2 regions of the Paenibacillus sp. JMULE4 genome follow, and region 1 is predicted to be linked to the other one. Evidence: a T-box and tRNA genes for the amino acid it is inferred to sense, from the RefSeq annotation. Region 1 holds a T-box; the other holds one or more tRNA genes.

Region 1 (7,692 bases):
TCCCCGGTCATGACAGCGTCCACAGCTCGAATCGACCCGCCGACCAAGCCCATGGTAATGTCGTTCATGCCTGGAAAGAAGGGGGTATCCTCCGTAGCCAGCCCGTATTTTTCCGCTTGCTGCAGCCATTTCTGTTCAGGTTCCGGATAACTAAGGGCGGTGACGGCTTGAACATATTCCCTGGAATGCACATGGTAAAGCTGTGCTTCCGCTGCTTTACCGGGGGAAATGACGGATTCGGGGGGCAGAGCCCCCGCTTTTCGCAGCAGGTCCACGGTCAAAATTAATCTTTTTGATTAAACGGATGGCTGTCATTAAAACGGTATGCGGTTTCATTCTCGTCGTAAATGAACAAGGCTTTGGAATTCATGACTTTTCACGCCTCCATCAGTACATAAACCGCTGCCGGAACCGAACACGGTCGAATTTCTCGACAGAGGACAACGGTACGTTTTTACCGATGCGTACCATCAGACAGTTTGCAGGATGAGAGCAAATCTCCGGATCGTCGGTGGCATACCAGACCATATCCACGCTTTTCATCAGCTGCTCCATCATATTGCGATACTGCCAGACCGTGAGCCCGGTAGCTTCCAAATCCCAATGCCAATAATATTCCGTTGTAAATGTGATGACGTTCTCCAATTGCTCACCTTCAAATGCCAGCTTGATCAGCTTTTTGCCCAGTCCGATACCGCGGAAATCGTTAGCGACCTCGATGGCTCCAAGCTCGATCAGATCGTCCATCCCGCCTTCGGACCAACGCTCCAGCTCATCCGGATAATGGAAGGTGACATATCCTATGATTTGATCGGAGATTCGTGCGGCAATGATCCTTCCTTCCGGCAGTTCGGCTATTTCTACCAAGGCTTCCCACTGATCTTTCGGCCGCCGAAACGCATCCAGATCCGGATGAAGGGAGTATGTGCGAAGCCGTTCAGGCGGTATAGGGCCCTCAACGATCATCTCGGTGTTCTGATACGGGATAACCAGGGAATGATATATTTTGATATGTTCCATCTGTGCAGACCGACTCCCTTCCAGAACCTTCACTACGTAGTAGCATAACAAAAAATTGGTCGAATAAAAAGGGTTATGGTATAATAAAATAGAGCTTTATGAAAGCGTTTTAAATTAATGGGTAAGCTGGATTTTGGGAGGTATGTGTAGTGGACCGCGCGAATATAGAAAGCATTGCACCCGTATCATCATCATCCAATATGAAAAATTATGAAGAAGAGCGTGCCGGCTTCAACTGGGAAGCCGTCGAAAAGACTTTTACCTGGTCGGATACGGGAAAAGTCAATATGGCCCACGAGGCGATTGACCGTCATGCCGATTCGACCCGGAGAGACAAGGTAGCGCTGTATTACAGCGATGACCGAAGAGACGAGAAATACACTTTCCTCGATATGAAGCTGCAGTCCAATCGCTTTGGCAACGTGCTTCGCAAGCTCGGGATAGGGAAGGGCGACCGTGTATTTATTTTCATGCCGCGCACGCCGGAGCTGTATTTTGCACTGCTGGGATCGATCAAAATCGGCGCTGTCGTTGGACCGCTTTTCGAAGCATTCATGGAAACCGCCGTCAAGGATCGTTTGGAGGACAGTGAAGCGGTTGCCATCATCACGACGCCTGCTTTGCTCTCGAGGGTTCCTGCGGCGGAACTGCCGCATTTGAAGCACATCATTCTAGTGGGGCAGGATATCACGCTTGCTGAAGGCCAAGTTGATTTTTATAAAGAGATGGCTTCCGCTTCCGAGGAGCTTGAGCTGGAATGGGTAGACCGCGAAGACGGGCTTCTAATCCATTACACTTCCGGTTCCACGGGTAAGCCGAAAGGCGTATATCACGTTCATAATGCGATGCTGCAGCACTATTACACCGGACGGGTCGTGCTTGACCTTCAGGAGCAGGATGTGTACTGGTGTACGGCCGACCCCGGTTGGGTTACAGGCACTTCCTACGGTATTTTTGCGCCATGGCTTAACGGTGCGACCAATGTCATCCGCGGAGGAAGGTTCAGTCCGCAGGACTGGTACAAGACGATCGAGAAATACAAGGTCACGGTATGGTACAGTGCCCCGACCGCATTCCGCATGCTGATGGGTGCGGGGGACGAGACTGTAAAGCAATTTGATTTGTCCTCACTTCGCCATGTGCTTAGCGTTGGAGAGCCTTTGAACCCGGAGGTCGTGCGTTGGGGGCTGAAGGTATTTGGTCAGCGAATCCACGATACGTGGTGGATGACCGAAACCGGCGGCCACCTGATTTGTAACTATCCGTGCATGGCGATCCGTCCCGGTTCGATGGGCAAGCCGCTGCCCGGTATAGAAGCGGCGATTCTCGACGATGCAGGCAACATACTGCCGCCTTACCGTATGGGCAATCTGGCCGTGAAGACGCCGTGGCCGTCGATGATGCGTAAAATATGGAAAAATCCGGCTAAATACGAGGAGTACTTCCGTATCCCGGGATGGTATATTTCCGGAGACTCCGCGTATATGGATGAGGATGGGTATTTCTGGTTCCAAGGCCGAATCGACGATGTCATCAACACGGCCGGGGAGCGTGTGGGCCCGTTTGAGGTGGAAAGCAAGCTGATCGAGCATCCGGCTGTCGCAGAAGCGGGCGTTATTGGCAAGCCGGATCCGATGCGCGGAGAAATTATTAAGGCGTTCATTGCCCTGAGGGAAGGCTATACTCCTTCTGAAGAGTTGAAGGCCGATATTGCACAATTCGTTAAGGTAGGGCTGTCTGCGCACGCTGCTCCTCGTGAGATTGAATTCAAAGATAAGCTGCCGAAAACCCGCAGCGGTAAGATCATGCGCCGCGTGCTTAAAGCATGGGAGCTCAATTTGCCGACAGGCGACCTCTCGACGATTGAAGATTAATAACAAATCAAAGCTGCATAAACAAACCCGGTCTTCGTTGACCGGGTTTGTTTGCTGTAAATCACAACGTATCACTTTTTATATTTTACGGGCGCGGAATGCTTGGATTCCCCCAGATCGTTTGTTGCCGAGATCTTGTAATACCCTTCATACGAGACCGCATAGTAGCGGAATTGTGTTGCCCCGGTCACGGTGCCGATTTTGGAATAGCTTCCGTCTTCTTTGTCGCTGTAGTAAACGGTATATTGATTCACACGGTCTTTGCCGGGGTTGGCTTTCCACTTCATCTCAATCCCGCCGCCGCTGGATCTTACGCTCAGGCCCGATGGAGCGGAGGGGACCTGGTCAGGCTTTTCCGCACTTCCGGAATCAGAGCCCGGCGGCTGATCTTCTTTGCCCGAAGACGATAGGGGCTGCCCCAGCGATCCATCCGTATAAGCCGCTTGGCTTGGCGCGGATTCTTTGCCGGCTACATCTACCGCCGTGATGTAATATCCGAATACGCCTGCGCCAGGCGTGGTGTCCGTAAACTTCGTTTCCTCTCCCGCAATGACCACTTTGCCGTTCACCCGTTGGAACGGTCCGCCGTTGGAAGAACGATAGAGACGATATCCGACGATATCCGCGCTGCCGCTGGCCTGGAACGTAATGACACTTGTATCTCCCGAGCGGGTGGAGACAACGGTTGTCGGCGCTGCAGGGGGTTTCCCGTCATCTGTTCTCGGATCGTTCTTTGACGGTGCGTCCATATCATAGTCACTCGGGCGATAGAAGCTTAAACTTCTTTTACGGCTTGCCGGGAGCTTGCTAATGACGCTCTCCAGCTCTGCAAACAGTTCGTTAAGCGGTTTTTCCCTGCGGATCACCATTTTCTCCTGAACGAAATCGGCCGGGGTTTCGGCATGGGCAATATAATTGATTCCGTTATAAGTAATGATCGGGAGTTTAACGAGCACATTGTCTTCCTCGGTCGGCAGGAATTTCTTGTTAAACAAGTCCGTTACCTGTTTCCCCGCCTCTATAGTCGCTTGACTCGGAAGCTTGCCTGATAGGCTGGATACCGTCATCTGTACGATATTGTCCGGGCGATTGAAATTCTTGGTAGGGAACAGCTCAGGACGCTTATCGATCGCCATGTTCATAGTGAGCGCCCATATATTTTTGGCGCGGTTCGTCCCGCCGGTTTGTTTGCTCAGCTTATGGATCGGCAGCTCGTACCCGGCCCACACGCCTAAGGTAATATCCGGGGTGTACCCCATAAACCACGCATCCGCATCGTCCTGTGTGGAACCCGTTTTCCCGACAATCGGTACTTTTCCATAATGTTTGAATTTCTTCATCAGATCTGTCGCCGTTCCCGAAGTAATCACGGTACGCATCATATCCGTCATGAGATAAGCCGTTTGTTCGGAAAAAGCGGTGGACGGATTCAACTGGTGCTCGTAGATGACCTTGCCATTGGAGTCCGTTATTTTTTGGATCAAGTACGCTTCGTTATAAACTCCGTTGTTGCCGATCGTTGCATAGGCGTTGGTTAATTCTTTTACCGTTACACCGTATTTTAAGCCGCCGATAACACCGGTTTGCGCAACATAATCCGCTTCCGTGATGGATTTAATCCCCATTTTTCCGGCAAATTCCCATGCTTCCTTAATGCCGACAACGTCCAAAAACAGTTTGATCGCCGGAATGTTGTACGATTGGTCGAGAGCTCTTCTGGCAGTAATCAGCCCGCGATATTTGTTGTCCCAGTTTTCCGGGATGTGATAACCCCGGGTACCGTCCTTAAGGATGATCGGAGAGTCATCGATCACTGATGCGGGCTGAAGGCCTTTTTCCATGGCAGGCAAATAGGCGGCGATCGGCTTCATCGTGGACCCCGGCTGGCGGTAAGCTTGGGTGGCGTGATTCAACTGCTCTTTAAAGAAATCCCTGCCTTCCATCATGCCAAGAATCGCACCTGTCCTGCTTTCTATCATGACCGCTCCGATTTGTTCCATTCCTTTAACTTTATCGTCCGGTGAGAAGTTTTTCGGATCCTGAGCGATGTCACGCATCGAGTCGTAAATTTCTTTATCGATCGTTGTGTAAATATGATATCCGCCGCGCTTGAGCTGCGCCTGAATCTCTTTGAGCTCTTCGTTATAGAGCTCCGGATTTTCTTTCTGGTCCAAATCCGGGTGTTCTGCTTTCAGCAGCACTTTCGCGGCTTCCTTCTCCACCTCGATCATCAAATAAGGATAGGTGGAGTAAGCTTTCTTCACCCGTTCAGCGAGCGAGCCTTTCAAATCGAACTGAAGTGCCTCCTGATACTGCTGATCGTTTATTTTTCCTTCCTCCAACATTCGGCGGAGCACCAGCTGCTGGCGCTGCACCGCGCGTTTGAAGGCGGCGCCGTCGAACACCCCGCTGCTGTTGAAGGTGGAATAATTGCTCGGCTGCTGGGGAAGGCCAGCCAGAAATGCCGCTTGGGCAACATTCAGCTGGTTTAAGTCTTCAATGTTGAAAATCCCTTTCGCAGCCGCTTTGATCCCATATAGATTGTAGCCGGAAGAACCGTTGCCGTATGGAATTTTGTTCAAATAAGCGAGCAGAATCTGGTCCTTGGACATAATGCGTTCCATTCGCATCGCAAGCAGTATTTCCTTGGCCTTCCGGCTGTCGGCTTTATCTAATGACAGGTAAACGCGTCTGGCCAGCTGCTGGGTAATGGTGCTGCCCCCGGTTTGGACGTCTTCATTCAGCAGCTTTTGGATAACGGCGCGCATCGTCCCTTTAACGTCAACCCCGTTATGTTCATAAAAATGATTATCTTCAATGGCGAATACGGCATCAATCACCAGTTGAGGAATTTCGTTCAAATTGGCCAAACGGCGGTCTTCCTCCGTACGGATTTGACCAACGAGCGTATTATCGCGAAAATAGACGAATCCGGTTTGTGCATCGTCTTGCATCTGGGCGACCATGGCTTCCTTGCTGCGGACGGGATCGTCCTTGACTAAAGCGGATACGTATCCGAACGCGGCCCCTCCCCCGAGAAATCCGGCGATCATTCCAACGATAAACATCCATTTGAAAGTGAGCAGCGTGTATTTACCGATGGACTGCAGAACCTCTTTATAGTTTTGAGGCTTTTGTTCCTTTTCCATAACTACGGTTTCCTCCCGATTGGAAAACATTACTTAAACATTATAGCATATAGAGTCAAGCCGAACAGCGGCATTAGGCTCTCAGGATCACTGTTCATGATGTTTGGCTTATGCCGCAAGCACAAACGGGGCCGTTTGACACCGATAGCAAACGTATGGTATAACTAAGCTTAATTGCATCAGATCCAAATGCGTTGAAGGACATCAGTAGGATAAGGAGACAAGCTTTCAGAGAGCCGGTGGACGGTGGAAACCGGTACTTGACCTTATACCGAATTACAGTCCGGAGCAGCGGAAGGGAACGCCCGATGGCCGTATCATACGGTATCAGGCCGGTAGCTTCCGATCGGGCAACCCCCGTTATCCTGCTGAAGTGAAAGCCAAGACTGGCGTTTATCTGTTTAGCAGCGGAATTCGCACTACAGGTTTCGTCTGTCTCGCTTTAATTAGGGTGGTACCGCGAGCTAAACCTTCTCGTCCCTTGAGGATGAGAAGGTTTTTTTGTATTTTTGATACTTGGGAGGAATGAAGCAAATGACAAAATGGGAACAACTGACTGCGGAACAGCAGAACGAAGTGAACCGACAATTGGAAACCATCCGGCGCGGTGTGGTCGAAATCGTTCCGGAGGACGAATTGAAGCAAAAAATCATCGACTCGGTTGCTACGGGAAAACCGCTTAAAGTAAAGCTTGGACTGGATCCGTCCGCGCCGGATATTCATGTTGGGCATACGGTTGTGCTGCATAAGCTGCGCCAATTTCAAGAGCTTGGTCATCAGGTGCAGCTCATTATCGGTGACTTTACGGGCCGCATCGGGGATCCGACCGGGAAATCGGAAACGCGGAAGCAGTTGACGGAAGATGACGTGAAGCGCAACGCTTTGACGTACCAGAAGCAAATCTACAAAATTCTCGATCCGCAAAAAACGCAGCTCTTTTATAATTCCGAATGGCTCGGGCCGCTTACGTTTGCTGATGTCGTTCAACTGTCCGCCAAGGTGACCGTGGCGCGGATGCTTGAGCGGGATGACTTCTCCAAGCGCTATGCCGGAGGTTTGCCGATTCATATTCATGAGTTCTTTTATCCGCTCATGCAGGGCTATGACTCGGTTGCTTTGAAAAGCGATATCGAGCTCGGAGGAACCGACCAGAAATTCAATCTGCTGATGGGCCGAACGCTTCAGAAGGAATATGGCTTACCCGCTCAAATTGCGATTATGAATCCGCTGCTTGAAGGCCTTGACGGGGTACAGAAAATGAGCAAAAGCCTCGGCAACTATATCGGTATCGATGAAGAGCCGAACGAAATATACGGAAAGGCGATGTCTGTACCGGATGAATTGATGCTCAAATATTACGAGTTGGCCACGGATATTTCGAACGAGGAGCTGCTGCAGCTGCGTGAGGGCATCGCACAGGGCACGATCCATCCTCGCGACGCCAAAATGCGTCTGGCTCACATGTTCGTCCGCATGTATCACGGAGAGCAGGCGGCAGACGATGCACAGCAGCATTTTGTAACCGTATTTCAGCAACGGGCGCTGCCGGACGATATTGAAGAGGTAACGCTTCCGCCTGAAGCGCTCGAGGGCGGGAAAATCCGAATCGCCAAGCTGCTTGTGACGCTGGGATTGCAAAGCTCAAACAG
Region 2 (7,692 bases), on a different contig from region 1:
AATCAGTTCAATGATTTAGGGATGGGCGTCGTACAATTTTGGGCGGAGCTTGACGAGCTTGTTCACGCTGAGCATCCGGTTATTGAGCTGGAAGGAGGGCGTCTTCCCGATTATAGCGGCAATCTGGATTCCGACAGTTTACGCTATGTCCGTATCCGGCCCACTTCATTAGGTTGCGAGCTTCTTCAAGGCAGGGCGGATTATGTGCATGTTTAACGGGATAAAGCGGTGGCTTGGAGGATATCAGGCTCATGGCAAAGGCCCGGTATGGCGCTGGAATGGATCGGTGGAACAGTTAATGTATTTGTAGAAAAAAGGTATTGCATTTACCCCTGGATTTATGATACATTATCCCTTGTCGCCGAAAAGCTTGTCCGAAACAAACGGTGAGTCCTAACGGCGATGGAAATAAAAATCTGTTGCAAATCCTGATGAAAAATGATAAGATTAATTCTTGTCTGACAAAATTTGCAACATTGACGAAAGCTCTTTGAAAACTGAACAAATAAGAACGAATGCTTAGTGCAATAACACATTTGAGCTAAATCAGCTCTGTACGATAAACAAGCGTTTTGACCGGCTCCGGCTGGTGAAAGTCGCCCTTTATTGGAGAGTTTGATCCTGGCTCAGGACGAACGCTGGCGGCGTGCCTAATACATGCAAGTCGAGCGCCAGGGGTGCTCCCTTACGGGAGCCCCCTGGAGCGGCGGACGGGTGAGTAACACGTAGGCAACCTGCCTGTAAGACCGGGATAACTACCGGAAACGGTAGCTAAGACCGGATAGGTGGTTTCTCCGCATGGAGGGATCAAGAAACACGGTGCAAGCTGTGGCTTACAGATGGGCCTGCGGCGCATTAGCTAGTTGGTGGGGTAACGGCTCACCAAGGCGACGATGCGTAGCCGACCTGAGAGGGTGATCGGCCACACTGGGACTGAGACACGGCCCAGACTCCTACGGGAGGCAGCAGTAGGGAATCTTCCGCAATGGACGCAAGTCTGACGGAGCAACGCCGCGTGAGTGAAGAAGGTTTTCGGATCGTAAAGCTCTGTTGCCAAGGAAGAACGCCTTGGGGAGTCACTGCCCTGAGGGTGACGGTACTTGAGAAGAAAGCCCCGGCTAACTACGTGCCAGCAGCCGCGGTAATACGTAGGGGGCAAGCGTTGTCCGGAATTATTGGGCGTAAAGCGCGCGCAGGCGGCCGCTTAAGTTTGGTGTATAAGCCCGGGGCTCAACCCCGGATCGCACCGAAAACTGGGTGGCTTGAGTGCAGGAGAGGAAAGCGGAATTCCACGTGTAGCGGTGAAATGCGTAGAGATGTGGAGGAACACCAGTGGCGAAGGCGGCTTTCTGGACTGTAACTGACGCTGAGGCGCGAAAGCGTGGGGAGCAAACAGGATTAGATACCCTGGTAGTCCACGCCGTAAACGATGAGTGCTAGGTGTTAGGGGTTTCGATACCCTTGGTGCCGAAGTCAACACAATAAGCACTCCGCCTGGGGAGTACGCTCGCAAGAGTGAAACTCAAAGGAATTGACGGGGACCCGCACAAGCAGTGGAGTATGTGGTTTAATTCGAAGCAACGCGAAGAACCTTACCAGGTCTTGACATCCCTCTGACCGGTACAGAGATGTACCTTTCCTTCGGGACAGAGGAGACAGGTGGTGCATGGTTGTCGTCAGCTCGTGTCGTGAGATGTTGGGTTAAGTCCCGCAACGAGCGCAACCCTTGAGCTTAGTTGCCAGCATTAAGTTGGGCACTCTAAGTTGACTGCCGGTGACAAACCGGAGGAAGGTGGGGATGACGTCAAATCATCATGCCCCTTATGACCTGGGCTACACACGTACTACAATGGCCGGTACAACGGGAAGCGAAGGAGCGATCCGGAGCGAATCCTTATAAGCCGGTCTCAGTTCGGATTGCAGGCTGCAACTCGCCTGCATGAAGTCGGAATTGCTAGTAATCGCGGATCAGCATGCCGCGGTGAATACGTTCCCGGGTCTTGTACACACCGCCCGTCACACCACGAGAGTTTACAACACCCGAAGTCGGTGGGGTAACCGCAAGGAGCCAGCCGCCGAAGGTGGGGTAGATGATTGGGGTGAAGTCGTAACAAGGTAGCCGTATCGGAAGGTGCGGCTGGATCACCTCCTTTCTATGGAGTCCATGCTGACGGTAGGTCAGCGGACAATAAGCAAGAAACATTCGTTCCTTATTTGTTCAGTTTTGATGGAGTTTTCCTTCATAAGTAAGGGGCCATAGCTCAGCTGGGAGAGCGCCTGCCTTGCAAGCAGGAGGTCAGCGGTTCGATCCCGCTTGGCTCCACCAATCTTCCCAGAATGACACTTGAAAGAAGCCCATCATTATGGTAGAATGTCATTCGTTGCCGCCAAAAACGGCAGCAGATTTGTTCCTTGAAAACTGGATATCGAAACGAAGCAAAATGCTGAATCATCCCGCTGCGATTTTCGTAAGAAAATCGTCAGCAGCCGATACGTAAGTGTCGGTACCGAATAACCAAATTGGTTAAGCTAATAAGAGCACACGGAGGATGCCTAGGCGCCAGGAGCCGATGAAGGACGTGGCGAACGACGAAATGCCTCGGGGAGCCGTAAGCAGGCTTTGATCCGGGGATGTCCGAATGGGGAAACCTGCGTATCGTAATAGATACGTACCATGCAGTGAATACATAGCTGCATTGGAGGCAGACGAGGGGAACTGAAACATCTAAGTACCCTCAGGAAAAGAAAACAAAAGTGATTCCGTCAGTAGCGGCGAGCGAAAGCGGATTAGCCCAAACCAGGGGGCTTGCCCTCTGGGGTTGTGGGACGTCAACGTGGGTTGAGCAGAGTAGGTGAAGCGGTCTGGAAAGGCCGGCCGGAGAAGGTAACAGCCCTGTAGCCGAAATTCTGCGAAAACCCTAGACGGATCCCGAGTACCGCGAGACACGTGAAACCTCGTGGGAATCCGGCAGGACCATCTGCCAAGGCTAAATACTCCCTGGCGACCGATAGTGAAGCAGTACCGTGAGGGAAAGGTGAAAAGAACCGCGGGAGCGGAGTGAAAGAGAACCTGAAACCGTGTGCTTACAAGAAGTCAGAGCTCGTTAATGAGTGATGGCGTGCCTTTTGTAGAATGAACCGGCGAGTTACGTTTGCAAGCGAGGTTAAGGTGAGAAGCCGAAGCCGCAGCGAAAGCGAGTCTGAATAGGGCGAATGAGTTTGCAGGCGTAGACCCGAAACCGTGTGATCTACCCCTGTCCAGGGTGAAGGTGCGGTAACACGCACTGGAGGCCCGAACCCACGAATGTTGAAAAATTCGGGGATGAGGTGGGGGTAGCGGAGAAATTCCAATCGAACTCGGAGATAGCTGGTTCTCCCCGAAATAGCTTTAGGGCTAGCCTCGGGAGATGCGTCGTGGAGGTAAAGCACTGATTGGGTGCGGGGCCCGCCAAGGGTTACCAAGTCCAGTCAAACTCTGAATGCCACAGACGTTAACCCGGGAGTCAGACAGTGAGTGCTAAGATCCATTGTCAAGAGGGAAACAGCCCAGATCATCAGCTAAGGTCCCCAAGTGTGTGTTAAGTGGGAAAGGATGTGGAGTTGCGCAGACAACCAGGATGTTGGCTTAGAAGCAGCCACCATTCAAAGAGTGCGTAATAGCTCACTGGTCGAGTGACTCTGCGCCGAAAATGTAACGGGGCTAAACACACCACCGAAGCTATGGGTCCAGTAATGGGCAGTAGGGGAGCGTTGTAACAGCGTTGAAGGTTGATCGTGAGGACAGCTGGAGCGGTTACAAGTGAGAATGCCGGTATGAGTAACGAAAAGATCAGTGAGAATCTGATCCGCCGAAAGCCTAAGGGTTCCTGAGGAAGGTTCGTCCGCTCAGGGTAAGTCGGGACCTAAGGCGAGGCCGAAAGGCGTAGTCGAAGGACAACAGGTTGAAATTCCTGTACCACCGTGAACCGTTATGAGCAATGGGGTGACGCAGAAGGATAGTGACGCGAGCTGATGGATGCTCGTCCAAGCAGTGAGGCTGGTGTGCAGGCAAATCCGCACATCGAAAGGCTGGGCTGTGATGGGGAGGGAAAATTGGAGTACCGAAGGTCATGAGTTCAGGCTGCCAAGAAAAGCCTCTAGCCAGGGAGAAGGTGCCCGTACCGCAAACCGACACAGGTAGGCGAGCAGAGATGCTAAGGCGCGCGGAAGAACTCTCGTTAAGGAACTCGGCAAAATGACCCCGTAACTTCGGGAGAAGGGGTGCCCCGGTAGGGTGAATAGCCCGAGGGGGCCGCAGTGAAAAGGCCCAAGCGACTGTTTAGCAAAAACACAGGTCTGTGCGAAGCCGCAAGGCGAAGTATACGGGCTGACGCCTGCCCGGTGCTGGAAGGTTAAGGGGAGCGGTTAGGGTAAGACCGAAGCTGTGAACCGAAGCCCCAGTAAACGGCGGCCGTAACTATAACGGTCCTAAGGTAGCGAAATTCCTTGTCAGGTAAATTCTGACCCGCACGAATGGCGTAACGACTTGGGCGCTGTCTCGACGAGAGATCCGGTGAAATTTTAATACCTGTGAAGATGCAGGTTACCCGCGACAAGACGGAAAGACCCCATGGAGCTTTACTGCAGCTTGATATTGGACTTTGGTACGATCTGTACAGGATAGGTGGGAGCCTGAGAAGCATGAGCGCCAGCTTGTGTGGAGGCGACGTTGGGATACCACCCTGATCGTATCGGAGTTCTAACCTGGTGCCCTAAGCGGGTATGGGGACAGTGTCAGGTGGGCAGTTTGACTGGGGCGGTCGCCTCCTAAAGCGTAACGGAGGCGCCCCAAGGTTCCCTCAGAATGGTTGGAAATCATTCGCAGAGTGCAAAGGCAAAAGGGAGCTTGACTGCGAGACAAACAGGTCGAGCAGGGACGAAAGTCGGGCTTAGTGATCCGGTGGTACCGAATGGAAGGGCCATCGCTCAACGGATAAAAGCTACCCTGGGGATAACAGGCTTATCTCCCCCAAGAGTCCACATCGACGGGGAGGTTTGGCACCTCGATGTCGGCTCATCGCATCCTGGGGCTGAAGTAGGTCCCAAGGGTTGGGCTGTTCGCCCATTAAAGCGGTACGCGAGCTGGGTTCAGAACGTCGTGAGACAGTTCGGTCCCTATCTGTCGCGGGCGTAGGAAATTTGAGAGGAGCTGTCCTTAGTACGAGAGGACCGGGATGGACGTACCGCTGGTGTACCAGTTGTCTCGCCAGAGGCACGGCTGGATAGCCAAGTACGGAAGGGATAAGCGCTGAAAGCATCTAAGCGTGAAGCCCCCCTCAAGATGAGATTTCCCAGTACGTAAGACCCCTTGTAGACGACGAGGTAGATAGGTTCGGGGTGGAAGCACGGCAACGTGTGGAGCTGACGAATACTAATCGGTCGAGGGCTTATCCAAAAAGCACATGAAGATGATCAGCAGCTTGGTTTCGATCCAGTTTTCAGGGCGCAAGTCTTGAGTTTTGTTCAAGCTTGGAGAGATACCCAAGTGGCTCAAGGGGACCCTCTGCTAAGGGGTTAGACTGCGTAAGTGGTGCGAGGGTTCGAATCCCTCTCTCTCCGTTGGCTAACTGTGGCGGCGTAGCTCAGCTGGCTAGAGCGTACGGTTCATACCCGTAAGGTCGGGGGTTCGATCCCCTCTGCCGCTACCATTTTTTTAATTGATTTTTAAAGGTTCGATATGCGTTTATCGAATGATGGAGGCTTAGCTCAGCTGGGAGAGCATCTGCCTTACAAGCAGAGGGTCGGCGGTTCGATCCCGTCAGCCTCCACCATCATATGCCGCTGTAGCTCAATTGGTAGAGCAACTGACTTGTAATCAGTAGGTTGGGGGTTCAAGTCCTCTCGGCGGCACCAGTATCCTGATGCGGAGCCGTGGTGTAGAGGCCTAACATGCCTGCCTGTCACGCAGGAGACCGCGGGTTCGAATCCCGTCGGCTCCGCCATGATTTACATCCTGTAAGGGATGAGAACCCATTAGGGTTCGTCGGAGCTTTAACCTCGTTAGCACTGCATCGCAGTCTCGAGTGAAACGAGAGTATCCCGTCGGCTCCGCCATGATTTACAAAGATTAGACCTGATCTATAGATGACAAGCTATAGTACATAAGGCTCGGTAGCTCAGTCGGTAGAGCAGAGGACTGAAAATCCTCGTGTCGGCGGTTCGATTCCGTCCCGAGCCACCATAGGCTTTTAATCCGGAGGCTTAGCGAAGTGGCCAAACGCAGCAGACTGTAAATCTGTTCTCTGACGAGTTCGGTGGTTCGAATCCATCAGCCTCCACCAGTTCATAAGAGCCATTAGCTCAGTTGGTAGAGCACCTGACTTTTAATCAGGGTGTCGTAGGTTCGAGTCCTACATGGCTCACCATTTGGTGACCGTAGAGAGACCTTTAGAAGGTCTCTTTTTTGCATTTTGTAAAAGTTACTGCAACGACTCACGCCCTCTTCGCTGACGATTCAAACGATTCGCTTCCCCCTTACATTTTCAAGCAATAAGCATGAGAACGGGCTATAATTCCCTGAGGTTGGCTTTTTCTTTAATGTAGTCGGCTGTACGGGAAGCCAACGCCATGACCGTATTCGTCGGATTGCCGGCACCCGAAGTAACAAAGATACTGGCATCACAGATGAACAAATTTGGAATGTCATGCGTCTGACCGTAGGAGTTGACCACGGAGCTCTCCGGGTCCGACCCCATGCGGCAGCCGCCCATCAGATGGGCGGTATCGGGCACGACGAACTCCGGCCTTCCGCCGGCGGCTTTAAGAATGTCTTTCATTGTACCTACGGCATGATCAATAAGCCGCTTGTCGTTATCGCCGTAGCTGAAGGTGACTTTGGCCAGCGGCATGCCGTTCGAGTCCTTGCATTCGCTCAGGGTGACGGTGTTGCCGGGGTCGGGCAGCACTTCGCCGACCATGGTAATGCGCGCATAGGCGTTATAGTCGAGCACCGCTTCACGCAGGCGTGTGCCCCAGACCGGACGGCTGCCGCCCGACTTGGAGATGCCCTGGGCAAAGCTCAGCGGCCTGACTCCGCGGGCGTGCAGCGTGTAGCCGCGCGTGACACCCCCGGTTAGATGATAGAAATCCTGCGTCGTCGCAAGTACCGGCGTTCCTTTGTACAGCCGCACATCGTGATCGAACCGCGCGTAGACGTCGTTGCTGCTGTGCGTCATGAACGCTTTGCCCACCCATCCGCTGCTGTTCGCAAGCCCGTTGGGGAACTGCGCATTGGCCGAGTTTAACAAAAGCCTTGGGGTTTCTACGACATACGCGGAGATAATGACCAATTTAGCCCGCTGTTCATAGGTCTTGCCGTTATGAACGAAGGTGACGCCGGTCGCCCTGCCGTCTTTACCGACGTTCACCTGCGTGACCATACAGTCGGGAAGAACCTCCGCTCCGGCCCGTATGGCTTTTGGAATGTGCACGATCAGTGTGCTGAATTTGGCGTTCGGCATGCAGCCCTGCGTGCAGAAGCCGCGGTTAATGCAGGGCGGCCGGCCCTCAAAGGGCGCTGACAGGATGGCGAGCGGGCTGACCACCCAGCGAATGCCAAGCTTCTCGCAGCCTTTAGCGAACAATTGGGCGTTCGGGCTGATCGGATCACGCTCCGGGTACGGATAGGGGCCGTGGAATGATCCCCAAGGGAAA

What was found. A T-box is a leader RNA that pairs with one kind of tRNA and senses whether it is charged. The one in region 1 lies ahead of tyrS (tyrosine--tRNA ligase), so its partner is inferred to be a tRNA-Tyr.
Region 2: it has a tRNA-Tyr gene. The T-box ahead of tyrS (tyrosine--tRNA ligase) is inferred to sense a tRNA for this amino acid. The anticodon was not compared.

The regions. Positions count from the first base shown of each region.
Region 1 covers NZ_SGWF01000013.1:157,051-164,742, reverse strand. Annotated here, with positions in the region: partial or broken gene EXW96_RS12310 (acetoin utilization protein AcuC) at 1-370, opposite strand, end outside; gene EXW96_RS12305 (GNAT family N-acetyltransferase) at 388-1,020, opposite strand; gene acsA (acetate--CoA ligase) at 1,170-2,894, shown strand; gene EXW96_RS12295 (transglycosylase domain-containing protein) at 2,966-6,043, opposite strand; T-box leader at 6,229-6,528, shown strand; gene tyrS (tyrosine--tRNA ligase) at 6,578-7,692, shown strand, end outside.
Region 2 covers NZ_SGWF01000020.1:310,001-317,692, reverse strand. Annotated here, with positions in the region: gene EXW96_RS27915 (hypothetical protein) at 1-216, shown strand, start outside; rRNA gene EXW96_RS24360 (16S ribosomal RNA) at 604-2,153, shown strand; tRNA gene EXW96_RS24355 (tRNA-Ala) at 2,251-2,326, shown strand; rRNA gene EXW96_RS24350 (23S ribosomal RNA) at 2,523-5,434, shown strand; tRNA gene EXW96_RS24345 (tRNA-Ser) at 5,511-5,598, shown strand; tRNA gene EXW96_RS24340 (tRNA-Met) at 5,611-5,687, shown strand; tRNA gene EXW96_RS24335 (tRNA-Val) at 5,735-5,810, shown strand; tRNA gene EXW96_RS24330 (tRNA-Thr) at 5,817-5,892, shown strand; tRNA gene EXW96_RS24325 (tRNA-Asp) at 5,905-5,981, shown strand; tRNA gene EXW96_RS24320 (tRNA-Phe) at 6,145-6,220, shown strand; tRNA gene EXW96_RS24315 (tRNA-Tyr) at 6,235-6,320, shown strand; tRNA gene EXW96_RS24310 (tRNA-Lys) at 6,329-6,404, shown strand; gene EXW96_RS24305 (GMC family oxidoreductase) at 6,546-7,692, opposite strand, start outside.